4 regions of the Sutcliffiella sp. NPDC057660 genome follow, and region 3 is predicted to be linked to each of the others. Evidence: riboswitches for the same ligand, from Rfam matches in the RefSeq annotation. Region 3 holds a riboswitch; each other region holds the start of a gene.
The links. Region 3 has a riboswitch for S-adenosylmethionine ahead of ACFVAD_RS13975 (methionine ABC transporter ATP-binding protein). Riboswitches for the same ligand answer to the same signal wherever they lie in the genome.
Positions count from the first base shown of each region.

Region 1: linked by a shared signal. The riboswitch ahead of ACFVAD_RS10660 (iron-containing alcohol dehydrogenase family protein) and the one ahead of ACFVAD_RS13975 (methionine ABC transporter ATP-binding protein) in region 3 are both predicted to bind S-adenosylmethionine.
Region 2: linked by a shared signal. The riboswitch ahead of metK (methionine adenosyltransferase) and the one ahead of ACFVAD_RS13975 (methionine ABC transporter ATP-binding protein) in region 3 are both predicted to bind S-adenosylmethionine.
Region 4: linked by a shared signal. The riboswitch ahead of ACFVAD_RS21330 (YezD family protein) and the one ahead of ACFVAD_RS13975 (methionine ABC transporter ATP-binding protein) in region 3 are both predicted to bind S-adenosylmethionine.

Region 1 covers NZ_JBHVHV010000008.1:85,683-90,231, reverse strand. The annotation lists gene ACFVAD_RS10665 (MetQ/NlpA family ABC transporter substrate-binding protein) at 1-176, opposite strand, end outside; gene ACFVAD_RS10660 (iron-containing alcohol dehydrogenase family protein) at 178-1,266, opposite strand; SAM riboswitch class I at 1,351-1,460, opposite strand; gene argH (argininosuccinate lyase) at 1,838-3,211, opposite strand; gene ACFVAD_RS10650 (argininosuccinate synthase) at 3,243-4,457, opposite strand; gene argF (ornithine carbamoyltransferase) at 4,525-4,549, opposite strand, start outside.
Region 2 covers NZ_JBHVHV010000029.1:9,180-13,728, forward strand. The annotation lists gene pckA (phosphoenolpyruvate carboxykinase (ATP)) at 1-1,267, opposite strand, end outside; SAM riboswitch class I at 1,533-1,701, shown strand; gene metK (methionine adenosyltransferase) at 1,875-3,074, shown strand; gene abc-f (ribosomal protection-like ABC-F family protein) at 3,421-4,549, opposite strand, start outside.
Region 3 covers NZ_JBHVHV010000011.1:78,585-83,133, reverse strand. The annotation lists gene ACFVAD_RS13990 (carboxymuconolactone decarboxylase family protein) at 1-66, opposite strand, end outside; gene ACFVAD_RS13985 (MetQ/NlpA family ABC transporter substrate-binding protein) at 190-1,038, opposite strand; gene ACFVAD_RS13980 (methionine ABC transporter permease) at 1,058-1,714, opposite strand; gene ACFVAD_RS13975 (methionine ABC transporter ATP-binding protein) at 1,707-2,732, opposite strand; SAM riboswitch class I at 2,848-2,962, opposite strand; gene ACFVAD_RS13970 (diacylglycerol/lipid kinase family protein) at 3,060-3,962, opposite strand; gene ACFVAD_RS13965 (hypothetical protein) at 4,046-4,366, opposite strand; gene ACFVAD_RS13960 (MFS transporter) at 4,489-4,549, opposite strand, start outside.
Region 4 covers NZ_JBHVHV010000022.1:45,095-49,643, reverse strand. The annotation lists gene sat (sulfate adenylyltransferase) at 1-94, opposite strand, end outside; gene ACFVAD_RS21340 (sulfate permease) at 120-1,181, opposite strand; gene ACFVAD_RS21335 (phosphoadenylyl-sulfate reductase) at 1,212-1,925, opposite strand; gene ACFVAD_RS21330 (YezD family protein) at 2,020-2,142, opposite strand; SAM riboswitch class I at 2,311-2,415, opposite strand; gene ACFVAD_RS21325 (diacylglycerol kinase) at 2,614-3,534, opposite strand; gene ACFVAD_RS21320 (flotillin lipid rafts scaffold protein FloT) at 3,833-4,549, opposite strand, start outside.

The DNA of each region.
Region 1 (4,549 bases), on a different contig from region 3:
TCCTTTGCCGCGACTTCCTTCACTTTTTCCAATATCTGCTCGTGAGGTCCCGCTGTAACCCCGACAACCAGCTTATCTTCACTCAGGGCCTCACTCCCCCCTGATTCACTGCTCCCACATGCAGTAATAACTGATAATAATAGTGCTGTTACCAAAAATCCTAATATTTTCTTCATCCTACTCTCTCCCTTTTCCAATTATCTTTTCGATTACTTCAAATGCTTCCAAAATATCAGATGCTTCATATTCCCTTTTCATAAAGTGGATCGACTCTGAAGGAAGCAGGGTATTATTGGCGATTTTTTCTAGAGTCTCCCTATCATTGATGGAAAGGCCAAGATCGTGGAGCCTCATTGGAAGACCTGTTTTTTCAAAAAATGCAGCAAGTTTGGTGATTTCCTCTACTTTACCTTCCAATGCCAGTTGAACGAGTATTCCATATGCTACTTTCTCTCCATGAAGAAGATGATGGGTGGAGGGAATTTTCGTCAGTGCATTATGTACAGAATGTGCGGCTGCTATCCTTCCATAGTAATCTGCATAGCCACCTACCATTCCACCGAGCATAATGATGGCGTCGGTGACAGCTCGGAAACTGGATGTGAGCGTTCCCTTCTCCATATCAGCAAGAGCTTGAATTCCTTCTTCCAATATAATTTTTTTACAAAGCTCGGCTGATTGCAGCCCAATTTGCACTGGTACTGGAATGGTATTGAGGTCGTAAATAAGGCTCTCCGCCTCATACCATTTAGCAAGTGTATCCCCGATGCCAGCCTTGAAAAACTGTATTGGTGCTTTGAGCAAAATCTCAGGTTCCACCAAGACCATAAGCGTACTTTTAGGAAAAATGGTATACCGCTTAAACTGGCCACTCTCCGAATAGAAAACACTTAGTGGGGTCCAAGCGGCACATGTGGAAGCGACTGTAGGAACCAGAACAACTTCCACTCGCATTTCGTAGGCCAACGCTTTAGAAAGATCTAACACTTTTCCTCCGCCCAACCCGATAATGATGTCCGCATCCCATGATTCTGCAGTTTTTCTTAACCGTCTGACTTCCTCATCCGAACATTCTCCACTGTAGTGTTCAAAGTGCACCTGTAGGGATCCGAAATCAGGAAGATAAGATTTCACGGCATGCAGTGATTTTGTTCCATGTACGATGAAGACTCTTTGAAACCCATTTGAGTCTAAAAATTCAGGAAGTTTTCCAAGTACTCCCACCTCCGATTGATAGATAGCCGGTGCACCTTGTACGTTGATCATTTCATTCCTCCCTCCCAGTGTTGTAATACAACAAAAAATCCTCCCTTGAAAACAAGAGAGGATGAGAAAACTAAAAATCGTCCTCTCTTATCTTCCAGAACATTGTTGTTCTGCAGGAATTAGCACCTTTTCTAGCGTTCTAGAAAGGTTGCTGGGCGTCATAGGGCCAGTCCCTCTGCCACTCTTGATAAGAGTTGTAATTTTTGAAACTATTGAATTTTTAAAAGATTAAAGTTAGTATATGTTGCTGAAAAGCTTCTGTCAATAAGTTTTTTGAAATAATAAAATGTAAGCGTTTTACTACGCTAATCTTGTAAATAGATTGTCACCTTTGAACACCGCTGTTGATTTCCGCACTAGGCGCAGCGACCCAAGGGGCGGTGCTGGAGCCTCCTCGGCTTCGCCTGTGGGGTCTCCAGTCTACCGCTATCTCCCGCAGGAGTCTTCGCCTATTGCTCCAATCAACAGCTAGATTCTTAAAACCTACACTAGAAATTAACAAGGCCTGCTTAATAAAAGCAGAAAGTTAATAAATATAGTTGAAGTTTTCCTGTGCGCCAAGAAACTCCAATTAGTCGATAAATTGCTCGGCGAAGGACAGTTGGTTTTTTACTTGTTGGAATCCTGTGCCGCCTTGGCTGTTTCTGGCTCCTACTACATTTTTGGGCTGTAGGATTTCATAGATGTCTTCTTTGAATAACGGGGAAAATTGTTGATATTCCTCGATGGTCAAGCCTAATAGGAACTTTTGGTTGTTTATGGCATACAGGACTATTTTTCCGATTATTTCATGTGCCTGTCTGAATGGCAGCCCCTTTGTTACAAGGTAATCTGCAATATCTGTTGCATTGGAGAAATCCTGTGATACAGCTTGGTGCATCTTATCTTTGTTGACAGTCATGGTAAGGATCATCGGGGCAAGAAGGCGCAATGAGCCGTCGAGTGTTGCCACTGTATCGAACATCCCTTCCTTGTCTTCCTGCATGTCTTTGTTGTAGGCAAGCGGCAGCCCCTTCAAAACAGTCAGCAGACCTACGAGGTTGCCATATACTCTGCCGGTTTTGGCACGGAGAAGCTCCGGGACATCTGGATTTTTCTTTTGAGGCATAATACTAGATCCCGTGCAAAAGGCATCGTCTAGTTCAATGAATTGAAACTCCTGACTCGACCAGATGACAAGCTCCTCTGAAAGACGTGAAATATGTGTCATGATCAGTGAAGCGTGTGACAGGAACTCGACGATAAAATCCCTGTCGCTGACTGCATCCATGCTGTTCGGATAAACCATATCAAACCCTAATAATTCTGCGGTCTGCTGTCTATCGATCGGAAAGGTTGTTCCAGCAAGTGCGCCGGCACCAAGTGGCGACCAGTTTATGCGTTTCAAGCTGTCCTGCAATCTTTCTTTGTCACGTTCAAGCATCCAAAAATATGCTAGAAGATGGTGAGCAAATGAAATAGGCTGTGCTCGCTGAAGATGTGTGTAGCCTGGCAGAATGGTGTCAATATGATCCTTTGCCTGATTCATTATCGCTTTTTGCACGTCGTTCAAAAGTCCAATGATCGATTTCGTCTGCTTGCGAAGATACAGATGCATATCTGTCGCGACTTGATCATTACGGCTTCGTCCTGTATGAAGCTTTCCTCCAACAGGTCCTATCTCATCTATCAGCAGCTTTTCAATGTTCATGTGAATATCCTCATGCTCCACAAGAAACTCTACATTTCCATTGTTAATTTTTTGCTGTATCGTCAATAGTCCCTCTTTGATTGTATTTGCGTCCTCAATGGCGATTATTCCGCAGTCCCCGAGCATCTGCACATGTGCGATACTGCCTTCGATGTCTTCACTTGCCAACTCTTTATCGAAAGTAATAGAGGCAGTGAATTCTTCTACTAGCTTGTCGGTTTCCTTGGTGAATCTTCCGCCCCATAGTTTAGACATAGGATGATAGCCTCCATTTCCAAAAATAAGTTTAATAGCTTGCTACTTTTTCTTTTTTATGAATTTCCGCATACACCTTGGTAGGCAGGCCCCAAAGCTTGATAAATCCTACTGCAGCGTTATGGTCGAACATGTCCCCTTTTGAATAGGTGGCCAGTTCCTCATTGTATAAGCTGTTTTCGGATTGACGACCGACTACTGTATGGTTTCCTTTTTGGAGCTTTACGCGGATTTTTCCGCTTACATGCTTCTGGGTTTCCTCAACGAAAGCTTGCAGCGCACCCACTAATGGGGAATACCATAATCCTTCGTAAATCACTTTTGCCATTTGCTGATCGATGGAGGTTTTGAATTGGGTCACTTCTCTAGGCAATGTCAAAAACTCCAATTCCTTATGTGCCTGAATCAGAATAAGCGCAGCGGGATTCTCGTAGACCTCACGGGATTTGATTCCCACAAGACGATTTTCGATGTGGTCGATACGGCCCACTCCATGCTTTCCACCTATTTCATTCAATTCTTCAATCAAGGGTACAAGGTCCATACTCTTATCATTAAGTGCTACAGGAACGCCATTTTCAAATGTTATCTCAAGGTATTCCGGCTGATCTGGAGTCAATTCAATCGGATTGGTCCATGCAAATGCAGCTTCGGGTGCTTCATTCCATGGATTTTCCAAAACACCTGCTTCGCAAGCTCTTCCCCAAATGTTCGCATCAATGGAAAATGGATTATCCAAATCTACCGGAATCGGAATATCATGCTTCATTGCATATTCGATTTCCTCATCACGTGTCATACCCCATTCCCGTACCGGTGCAATTACTTTCAAGTTAGGGTTAAGCGCCTGAATGCTTACCTCAAAGCGGACCTGATCATTCCCTTTCCCGGTACAACCATGTGCAACGGCTACCGCTCCCTCCTGTTCAGCCACTTCCACCAACAGCTTGGAGATCAAGGGGCGTGAGAGTGCTGAGGATAGTGGGTATTTCCCTTCATACATGGCATTCGCTTTAAGTGCCGGAACAATATATTCCTTCGCAAGCAGTTCTTTTGCATCAACCATGATTGCTTTGATAGCTCCTACGTCCAGTGCCTTCTGCTGAATTGAGGCAAGGTCCTTCCCTTCTCCTACATCCAGTCCGAGCGCAATAACATCGTATCCATACTTCTCTTGCAGCCATTTAACGGAAACGGAGGTATCAAGACCTCCGGAATATGCTAATACCACTTTTTCTTTAGCCAAATCATTCGTCCTCCCTAGAATAAAAATCTATCTTGTTGTATTTTTATACATTATATCGTAAAAAAAATCATCTTTCCAGTAATAGTTTCAAA
Region 2 (4,549 bases), on a different contig from region 3:
GGTAGACCTGGGCATTATGCTCGTCGATTTTCTTGCCGAGCATCTCTGCATACGTAGTTGCAGGAAGCGGCAGGAATGGAGAACCGAAGCAAGTGGAGAACGTTGTTTGCGGGGAAGTGATTCCGCGCTCTGTTCCGGCCAATTTACTTGTGTACCCACTCAGGAAGTGGAACATTGCCTGTTCTTTTGAAAGCTTGGCGATCGGAGGCAGTACCCCGGTTGCATCAGCTGTCAAGAAAACAATAGTTGTCGGGTGTCCCGCGATACTAGGCTGCACAATGTTGTCCATGGCTTCAAGAGGGTAGGCGGCACGAGTATTTTCTGTTAAAGTGGAGTTGTCATAGTCAGCGATTCTTGACTGACCATCGATTACCACATTTTCAAGCACTGATCCAAAACGGATGGCATCAAAAATTTGAGGCTCTTTTTCGTGCGTCAATCCGATGCATTTCGCATAGCAGCCGCCTTCAATATTGAATACACCTGTATTGGACCAGCCGTGCTCATCGTCACCGATCAGCTTTCTGTTAGGGTCAGCGGATAATGTTGTCTTGCCTGTACCAGATAAACCAAAGAATAGTGCTACATCGCCTTCACGCCCTACATTGGCAGAGCAGTGCATCGGCATGATACCATTCTCAGGAAGCAAGTAGTTCATGACAGAGAAAATGGATTTCTTCATTTCACCTGCATATTCCGTACCGCCGATAAGAACGACGCGCTTTTTAAAGGAAATGATGACAAATGCTTCAGAGTTTGTACCGTCTACTGCAGGATCAGCCTTGAAGCTTGGTGCAGAGACAACACTGAATGCGGTTTCATGTTTGGCAAGCTGTTCGTCATTTGGGCGGATGAATAGCTGGTGCGCAAAAAGATTATGCCATGCAAATTCGTTGATTACCTGGATAGGCAATTGATATTTTTCGTCCGCTCCTGCGAAGCCCTTGAAAACGAAAATTTCATCTTTTTTTTCTAAGTAGTTTAGTACTTTATCATATAAACGTTCGAATACATCTTCGGAGATTGGGCTGTTTACCGTTCCCCAGTCAATCTTATCCTTGGAGATATCCTCTTCCACAATGAATTTATCTTTAGGGGAGCGACCCGTATATTTTCCAGTTGTAGCAACCACGGCACCGGTAGATGTCAGGCTGCCTTCATTGCGGTTTAATACTTTCTCCACTAATTGAGGAACAGAAAGTTGCATTTGCGTGTTGCTTCCGTATATTAATTTAGTTAAACCATTATCAATACCAACCGTTTTCATCATGGATAACTCTCCTTCAACTTGTATATTAATTTCTCATCTGTTAAAAAGTATAACACATTTAATCCAATAGTCCATACTAATTAAATTATTTTATGAAATAAAGTGTGAATCCGTTAACATTTTGTGAAAAAGAGGCTTATGTACATGGACAAATCTACTTAATGATAGCATATGTTTTTTCCTGTTTCTTCATTTAAATAATTTGCCGTTTTTTGTTGACAATAAAGCTTTTATTACGCTAATATAGAACCTTGAACGGATACTCTTATTCCGAGCTGGTGGAGGGGCAGGCCCTATGAAACCCAGCAACCTGCTCAAAGGTAAATGGGCGAGCGCGAAAAAAGCACTTCGCTAATTTTTTTGGACAAGAAAATTGTCGCTTGAGAAAAGGTGCTAAACCTGAGCAAGGCATTGACCTTGACCGATAAGAGTGAAAGGCTAATTCTTGAACCCAAACCTTTCCTCAACTTTATGGAAAGGTTTTTTATATTCTGCACAAGATAACAAAGAACAGCACAACAGGAAATGAGATCCGTATCAAACATACTGTTATACATGAAGAGAGGTAAAACGCTTTTCATATACAAAAGGAGGAACTTTTTTAATGACTAAGCAACGTCGTTTATTTACTTCTGAATCGGTAACGGAGGGGCATCCGGATAAAATTTGTGACCAAATTTCCGACTCCATCCTTGATGCTATTCTTACTAATGACCCAAATGCACGTGTAGCGTGTGAAACTTCTGTAACAACTGGATTGGTGCTTGTTGCTGGAGAAATCACTACTTCTACTTATGTAGATATCCCAAAAATCGTTCGTGAAACAATCCAAGGAATCGGATACACTCGTGCGAAGTACGGTTTTGACGCAGAAACTTGTGCGGTACTTACGTCCATCGACGAGCAGTCCGCTGACATCGCAATGGGTGTTGACCAGGCATTGGAAGCTCGTGAAGGACAAATGTCAGATGCGGAAATCGAAGCGATCGGTGCGGGAGACCAAGGTCTGATGTTCGGATTTGCTTGCAATGAAACAAAGGAATTGATGCCTTTACCGATTTCATTGGCTCATAAGCTTTCCCGTCGCCTAACAGAAGTAAGAAAAGAAGAAATCCTTCCATACTTACGTCCGGATGGAAAAACTCAGGTAACTGTAGAATATGATGAAAACGATCAACCGGTACGTATCGATACAATCGTTATCTCTACTCAGCATCACCCGGAGATTTCTTTGGAGCAGATCCAACGTAATGTGAAAGAACACGTAATCAAGCCGGTAGTTCCTGCTAACTTGATTGACGAAAACACAAAATACTTCATCAACCCGACTGGCCGTTTCGTTATCGGTGGACCTCAAGGGGATGCTGGATTGACTGGACGTAAAATCATCGTTGATACGTATGGTGGATATGCTCGTCACGGTGGTGGAGCATTCTCCGGTAAGGACGCAACGAAAGTTGACCGTTCCGGAGCATATGCAGCACGTTATGTTGCAAAAAACATCGTAGCAAGCGGATTGGCTGACAAATGTGAAGTTCAACTTGCATACGCAATCGGTGTAGCACAGCCTGTATCCATCGCAGTGGACACTTTCGGAACTGGTAAAGTATCTGAAGAGAAGCTAGTGGAACTTGTGCGCAACAACTTCGACCTTCGTCCAGCTGGAATCATCAAAATGCTAGACCTTCGTCGCCCAATCTACAAGCAGACTGCTGCATACGGTCACTTTGGCCGTAACGATCTTGACCTTCCTTGGGAGCAAGTGGATAAAGCGGATGCGTTGAAAGAGCAAGCGAACGCTTAAATTTTTATTGTGGCTGCCGCCAAATCAGGTTTTGTGCCTGGTTTGGCGGCAGTTTTTTTTGTGTCTGGTTTCTAAGAGCAGTGAATGGTTGTCGTGGGCCATGACGTCGAATATTGTTGGAAAGTGCGTTTTATCTATATGTGCCTGTTTTACTTGGATATATTTTTAATTTCATTGATATAATTTTTTTCTCTTTGATATAGTGTCCGAAAACGTGGATATATGAAAATTTCCGTTGATATCTTTAAATTTACCTGTAAAATCCACTGCGGAATACTCGAAATTGCATAAGAAACAAGCCCTCCAACAAAAAACAGGCGAAATAGATCGCCTGCTTCAACAATGCTTAAAGCGCATCCTCCAACAATTCATAGAGGGAGGCGCGTTCCGCTTCTCTGATGTTCCAGTCATCCTGATACTCTTGCAGGGTCGCAAGATCTGTCTCTTTTTCCATCTGTGCCTCCAACTGGAATATTGCCAGTTCCAGTTCTTCCAATTTTGCCTCTATCTTCTTGGGCTCGATGGAAGTTGGGGCATTTCTTTTTACTCGTTCGGGAGGGACAGTATCCTTCTTACTATCCGGAGCTTGAACAACTATTTGCGGTTTTTCCTTTTCCAATTCTTTTCTCTTTTTACGAGCATATTGGTAGTTGCCGGTATAAGTGGTCAGCCTCCCGCCTTCAAGCCAGCAGGTTTTCTCAAAATACTTATTCAAAAAGTAGCGGTCATGCGACACGGTAACGATCGTCCCGCTGAAATCCTCGAGCGCTTCCTCCAGGACTTCCCGAGATTCAATGTCCAGATGGTTTGTCGGCTCGTCGAGAATAAGGAGGTTGATATCTTGATACATCAGCTGGGCCAAGCGCAAACGCATTTTTTCTCCTCCGCTTAAATTTTCCACTCTTTTAAATACAGAAGGACCGTAGAAAAGAAACTTCGCAAGAACATGTCGTGCCTGTTCCTGGGTGATGGGTACGTATTCCCGAAAAGCGTCGATCAGCGTCTGTTTAGGGGTAGCGGCCTCCACATGCTGAGAGAGGTACCCGATTTTCACATTGCTTCCTACCTTTAAGTCGCCGGAATCATGACTTTCCTCGTCCAGAAGAATTTTCAGGAGAGTGGTTTTTCCTGTTCCGTTTTGGCCGACAATCGCGACTCTTTCTTGAAAGAAAACATGTAGGTCAAGCTGATCAAAGAGCTTACGCCCGCCAAAGGATTTTGCCAATCCTTCCATGGTAAGGACGTCTTTCCCGCTCCGTTCGCTTCCTTCAAATTGAAGACCCATAGCCTTTCTCTCCAGAATGGGACGTTTCACCTTTTCCAGTCGGTCTAGGGCCTTTTGCATGCTTTTTGCGCGTCGGTGCATCGCAGCGTTTGGCGGATTCGCCTGGTTGGCCCATTCCTTCAGGCGTTTAATGGTCTCTTTCATCTTTTTGATTTTTTTCTGCTGCTCCTGATAGGCTGCGAACTCAAGG
Region 3 (4,549 bases):
TAAGCCCGCTTTATAGTCATGAAGCGCTGCTTCCGCATAGTTTTTCGGTTCATATTGTTCTTCCATTCGTGACAACTCCCATCCTAATTTTTCACAGTGTTAGTATTTGTTTAGGAAGGAGGAATGTATTCATCCGCATCACCATCCAACAAAAAAAAGCGTCCAATGAAGGACGCTTTTTCATAACCATTACTCCCCAGCAGGAATAACAGTACCTTGATATTTCTCTTCGATGAACTTTTTGATGTCTTCGGATTGAAGAACTTCCACCAATGCTTTGATCTGCTCATTGTCTTTGTCTTCAGAACGTATAACTACAAGGTTCACATACGGGTTGTCTTCCGGTGATTCAAGGGCAATCGCTTCTTTCGCAGGGTCGATATCAGCACCAAGTGCATAGTTCCCGTTGATTAGAACCGCATCTCCATCACCATTCAAGTATGCTTGAGGAAGGAATGCCGCTTCGAATTGTGTGTTGAACTGCAAATCTTTCGGGTTTTCTTCGATATCTTCCACAGTTGCAGCAGTTTTTTCCACACCTTTTTTCAGTGTGATCAATCCTTTTTCTTGAAGCATGGAAAGGATACGGCCGTGGTCAGCAACAGAGTTACTCATCAAGATTTCCGCACCTTTTGGAAGGTCCTCCAGGTTGTCATGTTTTTTGGAGTAAACACCGATCGGCTCGATATGAACACCGCCTGCACTTTCAAACTCATAGCCGTTATCAGCAATCTGAGATTTCAGGTAAGGCTCATGTTGGAAAAAGTTAGCATCAAGATCTTTATCTCTTAAAGCTTGGTTAGGAATAACATAGTCAGAGAATGTTTTAATTTCTAGCTCGATCCCTTTTTCTTCTAATAAAGGAGCCGCCTCTTCAAGAATTTCAGCGTGGGGTACATTGGATGCACCTACAACCAGCTTACCTTCTTTTATACCTTTTCCGTCACCTGAACCGTTCCCGCCTTCATCACTGGAACCACAAGCTGCCAATACTAAAACCAATAAAGAAATGACTGCAAAGCTTAATAATTTTTTCATCTGTAAAATCCCCGCTTTCCTATCGTTTGTCTAATTTAGCTGTTATAAAGTCACCAATAAATTGGATAACAAACACAATAATTAAAATGATGATCGTACATACAAAGGTAACATCCCAGTTGTTACGCTGGAAGCCATCAAGAAAGGCCAGATTTCCTAACCCGCCAGCTCCGACAAAGCCTGCCATTGCTGTATAGCTTACTATTGCAATGGCTGTTACCGTAATCCCTGAAACAAGGGCTGGCATTGATTCCGGAAGCAATACTTTCCAAATGATTTCGGAGGTTTTCGCCCCCATGGAACGGGACGCTTCAATCACACCTTTGTCAATTTCCCTCAGGGCGATTTCCACCATACGCGCGTAGAAAGGTGCTGCTCCGATGATCAGGGCCGGCAATGCAGCATCCGCTCCGATAATAGTACCCAGTATCGTTCTTGTAAATGGAATCAACAATACGATCAGGATCACGAACGGAATGGAACGAAATATATTAACAACGGCTGCTACCAATCCATTGATGAATCTGTTCTGCCATATGTTTCCCTTAGCTGTTAAAAATAATAAAAGGCCAAGAATAATACCTAGGAAGAATGTAATTAGTACCGAGATACTACTCATATAAAGTGTTTCCATTGTTGCATCGTACATCTTATCCCAGTTAACGCGTTCAAACATTCGTCATCACCTCCAACTCCACCTGCTGTTCACGAATGTATGCAAGCGCCTTATCCACTTCTGATTCTTCGCCATCCAAGTGGACAAATAACGTGCCATAGGCTCCATTTTGGGTTTGAGAGATTTTCCCTTGCAGAATATTGACATCTATTGCAAATTTGCGAATCAGATTCGTGATGATAGGCTGTTCGGCAGATGCCCCGACGAAAGTGAGCTGAATCACTCTGCCTTGCGGGAACTCGGCCAAAAGATGCTCTATCGTTTCCTGGGTTTCCTCAGGTTCCGTGACCTGTTTCACAAAACGCTTTGTAATCGGTTGTTCAGGCTTACGGAATACCTCCAGAACATTTCCTTGCTCCACGATTCTTCCAGCCTCCATCACAGCTACCCGGTGACAGATTTTCCTGATAACATGCATTTCATGTGTTATCAATACGATCGTCAGTTTTAATCTCTTATTGATATCCACCAACAGATCCAGGATGGAATCTGTTGTTTGTGGATCAAGAGCTGAAGTTGCTTCGTCACACAGAAGTACTTTTGGGTTATTTGCCAACGCCCTTGCAATACCTACTCTCTGCTTCTGCCCTCCACTGAGCTGTGACGGATAGGAATCCTCTCTTCCTTCCAGGCCGACAAGCTTCACAAGTTCAGCAACACGCCTGTTTCTGTCTTCACGCTTTACACCGGCAATCTCCAATGGAAATGCGATGTTCTCTTTCACCGTTCTTGACCACAGCAGATTGAAATGCTGGAAAATCATGCTGATTTCCTGCCGTGCTTCTCGGAGCTGCCTGCCTCTGACCTTTCCTAGATCACGGCCAGCCACATCCACCACTCCGCTTGTTGGAGTCTCCAATCCGTTCAGCATCCGGATCAATGTGCTTTTCCCTGCACCACTATAACCGATGATGCCAAAAATTTCTCCCTGATTAATCGATAAATCTATATCATCCACAGCGGTAACTTTTCCATTTCTCGTTTGGAATATCTTTTTTACACCCTGTAATGAGATCATACGAACACCTTCCTTCTATCTAGCTTTTCTTAGCTTACCCACACAAGTTAATAGAAAACAAAAAATCCTTTCCGCAGCAATGAGCAGAAAGGATTAAATATTAAAAAAGTCCTTTCTCTCATCTATCAAAGCAATCGTATGCTTTGTGTGAATTGGCACCATTTCAACAATTCCTTGTTGACGGTTGCCGGGTTTCATAGGGCACGTCCCTCCACCTCTCTCGATAAGAGATAACAATATTCAATTAAGTATTTGGGTAAATCAGATTATTTTTTAAGTAACGAGTGTAATCGTATCACGGTGATATTGGTCTGTCAAACAAAAAAACTATAAAATTTGCAAAGCCTCTTTTTCTACCGTAAGGGCAATCGTTTTTTGCTCCACAATCTCCCCATCACACTGAATGACCAATTCTTTCTCCGGTGTAATGAAGATGTCTTTACCTTTTAGCATCGTAACATTTTTATGGGTAATATGTTTCCCTGAAAAAGCACTAGGGAACACCATCAACAACTCCCATCGGTTTACTCCATGCAGGACGCAGATATCCAATAAGCCATCATCCGCTTCTGCGTCCGGACAAATTTTGATGCCTCCCCCATAATAGGGAAGATTGGCAACGGAAATCATCCACACTTCCTTGAAATGATGGATATCCTCATCTATTTTGATGGTTGCTGAGGTAGGTTCATATGTAAACAATACTTTTATCAAACTGTATATGTAAGAAAAACTGCCCAAGTTCAATTTATTAAGCAGCTTCTTTACCTTGGATTCGTTCGTTACCTTGGCAACTTTGCCATCAAAGCCTATTCCGGCAATTGTAATGAAAAATTCATGACCGACCCTTCCCAAATCCATTTTTTTCACTTTACCTGTCAGTATTCGGTTCAACGCTTTTTCATGATGCTTTGGAATCTGCAGACTTCTTGCAAAATCATTGCCGGACCCTGCCGGAATTATTCCCATCGGCACATCCCTATTTGCTATTGAATTAGCTACCCCATGGATCGTTCCATCTCCACCAACTACCACTATGGCTGAAATATCCTTATGGATGATGCTTTCCACAAGCATAGCATCCTGGTCGGAACCATCAGTAAACAGAACCTTATAATCAACCCTCTTGGCTTCCAAGAGATTTTGAACCTTCTTCCATATAACAGAGCCTTTTCCATTGCCCGAAGTCTTGTTCACAATAAAATAATACATATTACCACTCCGCTCCACATCTGCTTCTCCATTCTGTAAACAACAATTTCGCCAGCATCAAAGCATAATCCTCTATTTGGGACAGAAGAGCGGCTCAAACCTTATGAATGGGCTTCCTTAGATAGAATCAAAAGGGAATCCAGCAAAAGAAATTGACGAAAGCTCCCCCGGAAAATCAGTTTATCATTCGTAAGCTTTACCGCTCCATTAAGGAGTTCACAAAGAATGTCTGATGGTCCCTCCACCTTGATATCCAAGGATTCAAAGCTGTCAATCAATTCTATTTTATCTCGGCTTATGATAAATATCGAACTGTCATTTTCTGATACCAAACAACAGGTAAGTGAATAAGCAGGCAATATTTCGTGGATATGCGCTTTCTTTCTTACTCTATCTAGAAATACCTCCAACATGCTTTTCATTGTGTTTCCCCCTTTTTATACTACCAATATTCATGAAAAAGAGGGGAAATCCTGCATGTGCTTTCCAACAAATATCGTGGTTATTTGCTTTTCGGGTTTCATTTCCCAAGAAATATGTCAATCTATGATGTCTTAAGCCTTGCTTTTTGATAGGTTGCCGTCGATTTTCCTCTGAATGCCAAA
Region 4 (4,549 bases), on a different contig from region 3:
CATCTATTTGAATCTCTCTTTCTATAAGACTCGTATCATAATTTGGATGATAGGCCTGCACGAGTGTGCCGCCATGTGGTGTTGGCAAGGACATTTTATTCAACCTCTCTTTTTTAAAATTAATCTTTACTCGATACCGGTATTGCCTGCGCCGTTGTACGGAGCATCAAAAATCTCACCCCGAACACGGAAACGAGCACGCCAAGCATCGCAATGACCGGATACATATTCTGTTCGATCAGCAGCTGAATCAATGTGTAGGAAAGCACCATCGATAGAACCGGGGAGACAACCCAGACGACCAGCAGCTGCACGACAATATCCTTTTTCAGCACCGCTCTTCCCTGTTTCACAAACCCGATGCCGATAATGGATGAAGTCGTGATCTGGGTGAGTGGTACAGGTATGCCAAAAAGGGACGCCGCCGTCACTATTCCCGCTCCTGTCCCGGAGATCACACAGCCTTCCTCCAGCTTGATCTTCGTGATTTTCTTGCCATTCGTCTCCAGCACCCGCTGCCCAAGAAGCAGTGCTCCCGCCGCTACGAACAATCCTCCCCAAAAAATTCCTTGGTCTGTGTCCATGATGCCTGCACCGACCAGCGGACCAACGGCATTTGCGACATTGTTCATGCCTGCCGAGAAGGCTTCGAATACGCCCATCACGATAACAAGGACCGATAAGACCGGGACCGACTTTTTTGACTTCACCCATTTGTCTATGAATCTATGCTCCAGCAACCAGGCAGCCGCAATCGCGATGAAGAAGGCGACTACCGGTGTAAGAAGCCAAAACAGTACAATCCAAGCAAGCTTTCCGGCAAATACAGATTGATAGACGATTCCTGCACCGACTACCGACCCGACTGTCACTTCGCTCGTGGATAGGGGGATGCCGAATAGATTCGCTAAAAATAGGGATAGTGCCGCGGACGTAATGACAATCAGTGCCACCGCAACGGTAAAAGTACTTTGCGGCACAATCCCGCTTCCCATCGTTTTGACCACCTCTCCGCCACCGAGCCACGCTCCAAAGAACACGGCGATCCCACATAAAACCAAAGCTGCATTTCTCTTCACAACGCCTGACCCATAGGCGATTCCCATGGATGCTGCCGCACCGCTCGCTCCAATATTCATGGCGAAAAAAAGACCAACGATGACGGCTATGGTAACTAGCATGCTTCTTCCTCCTTTAACCTCAGACCATCCCTAATTTGTATGAAGGCCGCATTCCGTTTTGCCGCTGCCGACCCAGCGCCCTGCCCTGGAGTCCCCTCCGTCGCCGACCGCCTGCGTACAGGGAAAGCAGCCGATGCTCGGATAGCCATGGTCATGCAACTCGTTATAGGGCAGATCTTGCTTGCGGATGTGCATCCAGACGTCCTCCCACGACCAATGGATGAGGGGACAGATTTTGATGTTCTGGAACTTATCATCCCGATTCAGAAAGTTTGTTTGTGCACGAGTCGGTGACTGCTCCCTTCTAAGACCGGATATCCAAGCCTCTTTCGGGGTTAAAGCTTCCCTTAGCGGTTCCACTTTCCTTATCTGACAGCATCGTCCCGGATCTCTTTTCCAAAGGGCGGTTCCGTGAATGGCGGCCTGTTCCTCCAATGTGAGCGCTGGCTTTCTTTTTTCGATTTGAAGGTTTGGGAACCGCGCTTCTATCTTCCTGATCACCTCATAGGTTTCCGGAAAATGTAGCTCAGTGTCCAGGAACACAATGTGTGCATCGGGCTTCACCTCGTAAATCAGATCAATCAGGACCATCGCCTCCGCCCCAAAGCTTGAGGCATAGACAATTTCGTTATCCCTGTAGGTGTGGTAGGCCCATTCGAGCAATTCCTTTGCACCTTTTGTTTTGGTCTCCATCGGAAAATGGGAAACTTCTTTCCAATTCTTGTACGTTATTTTCTCCGTCATCTGTTTTGCTGCTCCTTTCTTGTCCACGAAAAAAGGCAGCCCTTCTGCATGTGTGTACATGCAGAAGGACCGCCTCTAGTTTTCTAGTCAGCGCCTATTGATTTTTCTGAAGGCGAACCTTCTCATTTTTTTCGATCTGAATGACTTTTCCATCCTGTACCACCAAGGTGATAGATCCGAATTTCACAGATTGCAGCATTCTTTCCAAATGAACCATGACATCTTCCCATTCCGCCGATTTCAGATTGGCTCGCCTCCTCTATTCAAATGCTCCGACGCCTCTAAGGGGGGAAAGCGCCAGAGCTGGACAGTAAGCAAACTTGGGTCTTAGAAAATAAAAAACGCCTCTCCCATTTGGAAAAGGCGCATAAATTAAATATGCAGCACCTTATCTTCCAAAATGGGTATCCATTTTGCTGGAATTGGCACCTTGCTTACAGCAGGTTGCCGGGCTTCAACGGGCCAGTCCCTCAGCCGCTCTAGATAAGCGTCTATTATTGTTTGAACGATGTTAGCTACGTTTGTTACTGCTTGATATTAAAATTAATCCTACCATACACATATGAATTGTCAACAATGTTTTTGCCTATTTTTTTGAATTTTTTATTTTTTGGGAGGATGGTCCTAGACTTGTCGATTCCCCTCTATGCAAAAAAGCTGCAGATGTAAAAACACCTGCAGCTTTTTCTTATATACACTTATTCATTTCAATCTCTTTACGTTTTTCCGTCACCAGTACATTCAGATGGCGATACAGGTTGACGAATTCTCCTGGCAGCAGACCGCCGTACTCTCCGTCCAGGTTCAACTGCATTTTCTCATCGGTATGGACCTTTACACGGTTGGCTTTTGTGTAGATCACATGAGGATCCTTCACGTGCTCACCGCGAAGAGCAAGCGTCGCGACACGGATAAAGTCGGCGATGTTTGCTTTCTTCAAAATGATCAAATCAAACATCCCGTCGTTCATGCAGGAGTCCGGTGCAAGCTTCTCGAATCCTCCGACAGAGTTGGACAGTGATACGAGGAATAGCATGATTTCGCCTTCAAAGATTTTTCCATCATATTCGATCTGTACATTGGTCGGTCTGATCGAAGGCAGCATTTCCATCCCCTTCAGGTAGTAGGCCAGCTGTCCGATGATCGTTTTCAGCTTGCTAGGAACCTCATAGGAAAGCTCGGTCATTTTTCCGCCACCTGCGATGTTCATGAAGTATTGGTCATTGGCTTTCCCGATATCGACCGGCATCGGGACTCCGTTTGCAATGACATCGACACATGCGATGATGTCATCTCTCGGCAGGTCAAGGGCGCGCGCAAAATCGTTGGTCGTTCCAACCGGGATGATCCCTAGCTGTGGACGATAATCCTGTTCCGCAAGTCCGTTGACCACTTCGTTGATTGTTCCGTCACCACCTGCAGCGACAACCAGGTCATATCTGCGTTCAACCGCAAGCCTTGCAGCCACCGTCGCATCTCCATGACCGGTGGTAGCATGACAGGAGGCTTCATATCCAGCCTGTTCCAACCTCACTAAAACCTCTGGCAAGTGTTTTTTAAACGCTTCACGCCCAGATGTTGGATTATATATTACTCTCGCTCGTTTCATTTTCCCATCATCCTATATTTATATTTAAACGCTTCTATATTAAATTCTCTCGATGTCTACTGGCACTTTTTGAAGTCACTCTAATTTAACTATAATTTCCAAACGAACCTGGGTCAACCTCAAAATGACCCCAGATAACATATTAGCCTATTCCCAGCATCAGATGCAATTAAAACGAAAATTTCGAGAACCGTAAACTTTGTAACAAAAAGGGCCAGACCCCAAGCAGTACTACATTCTGTAGCAAATTCCTGCCGGGGTCTGGCCCTCTTTTTTAAATTTTTTTCAACCTGCTTGCTTATTTTTGCTCTTCTACGTTTGTTTCTTTTTTGTCGGTGCTTTTTGTTGTGCTGATTTCGTTTGTCAGGCTGTCGATGCTGTGGCGGATGTTGCCTTTGCCTGAGAAGTTTTCGATCAGCTCTTTTACGTCGATGCCGGATGATGCTTTCAGGGATTCCTGAAGCGTGGACATCAGGTTCGTTGCGTAGCCTGTGATTTTGTTGGCACCGCCGTTTTCACCGCTGCTGCCAGTGTCAACAACCGTGATCTTATCGATGTTACCAAGTGGAGCTGCCACTTGCTTCGCGTATTCAGGAAGCATTTTGATGATCATATCCAAGATAGCCGCTTGGCCGAACTGTTCGAATGCTTCTGCGATCTTTTCCTTCGCTTCAGCTTCTGCAAGACCCTTCAGGCGGATAACTTCCGCTTCGGATTCCCCTTGCGCTCTTTGTGCGTCGGCTTTTGCCACACCGTCGATACGGATCTTTTCCGCTTCCGCTTTTGCCATTGCTTCGATGCGATATTTCGTTGCATCAGCTTCTGCCATTTGTTTGGCCTTATCCGCTGCTGCTGCCTGCTCTACAGAGTAACGATCCGCATCGGCTTTTTTCTTCACTTCGGAATCATACTGGCGCTCACGACGCAGGATCTCTTTTTCCTCAAGCTCAATCTGCTTTTGACGCTCGATGATCTGAACCTGCATTTGCTGCTCGGTTACTTCCTGCTTCGCGCG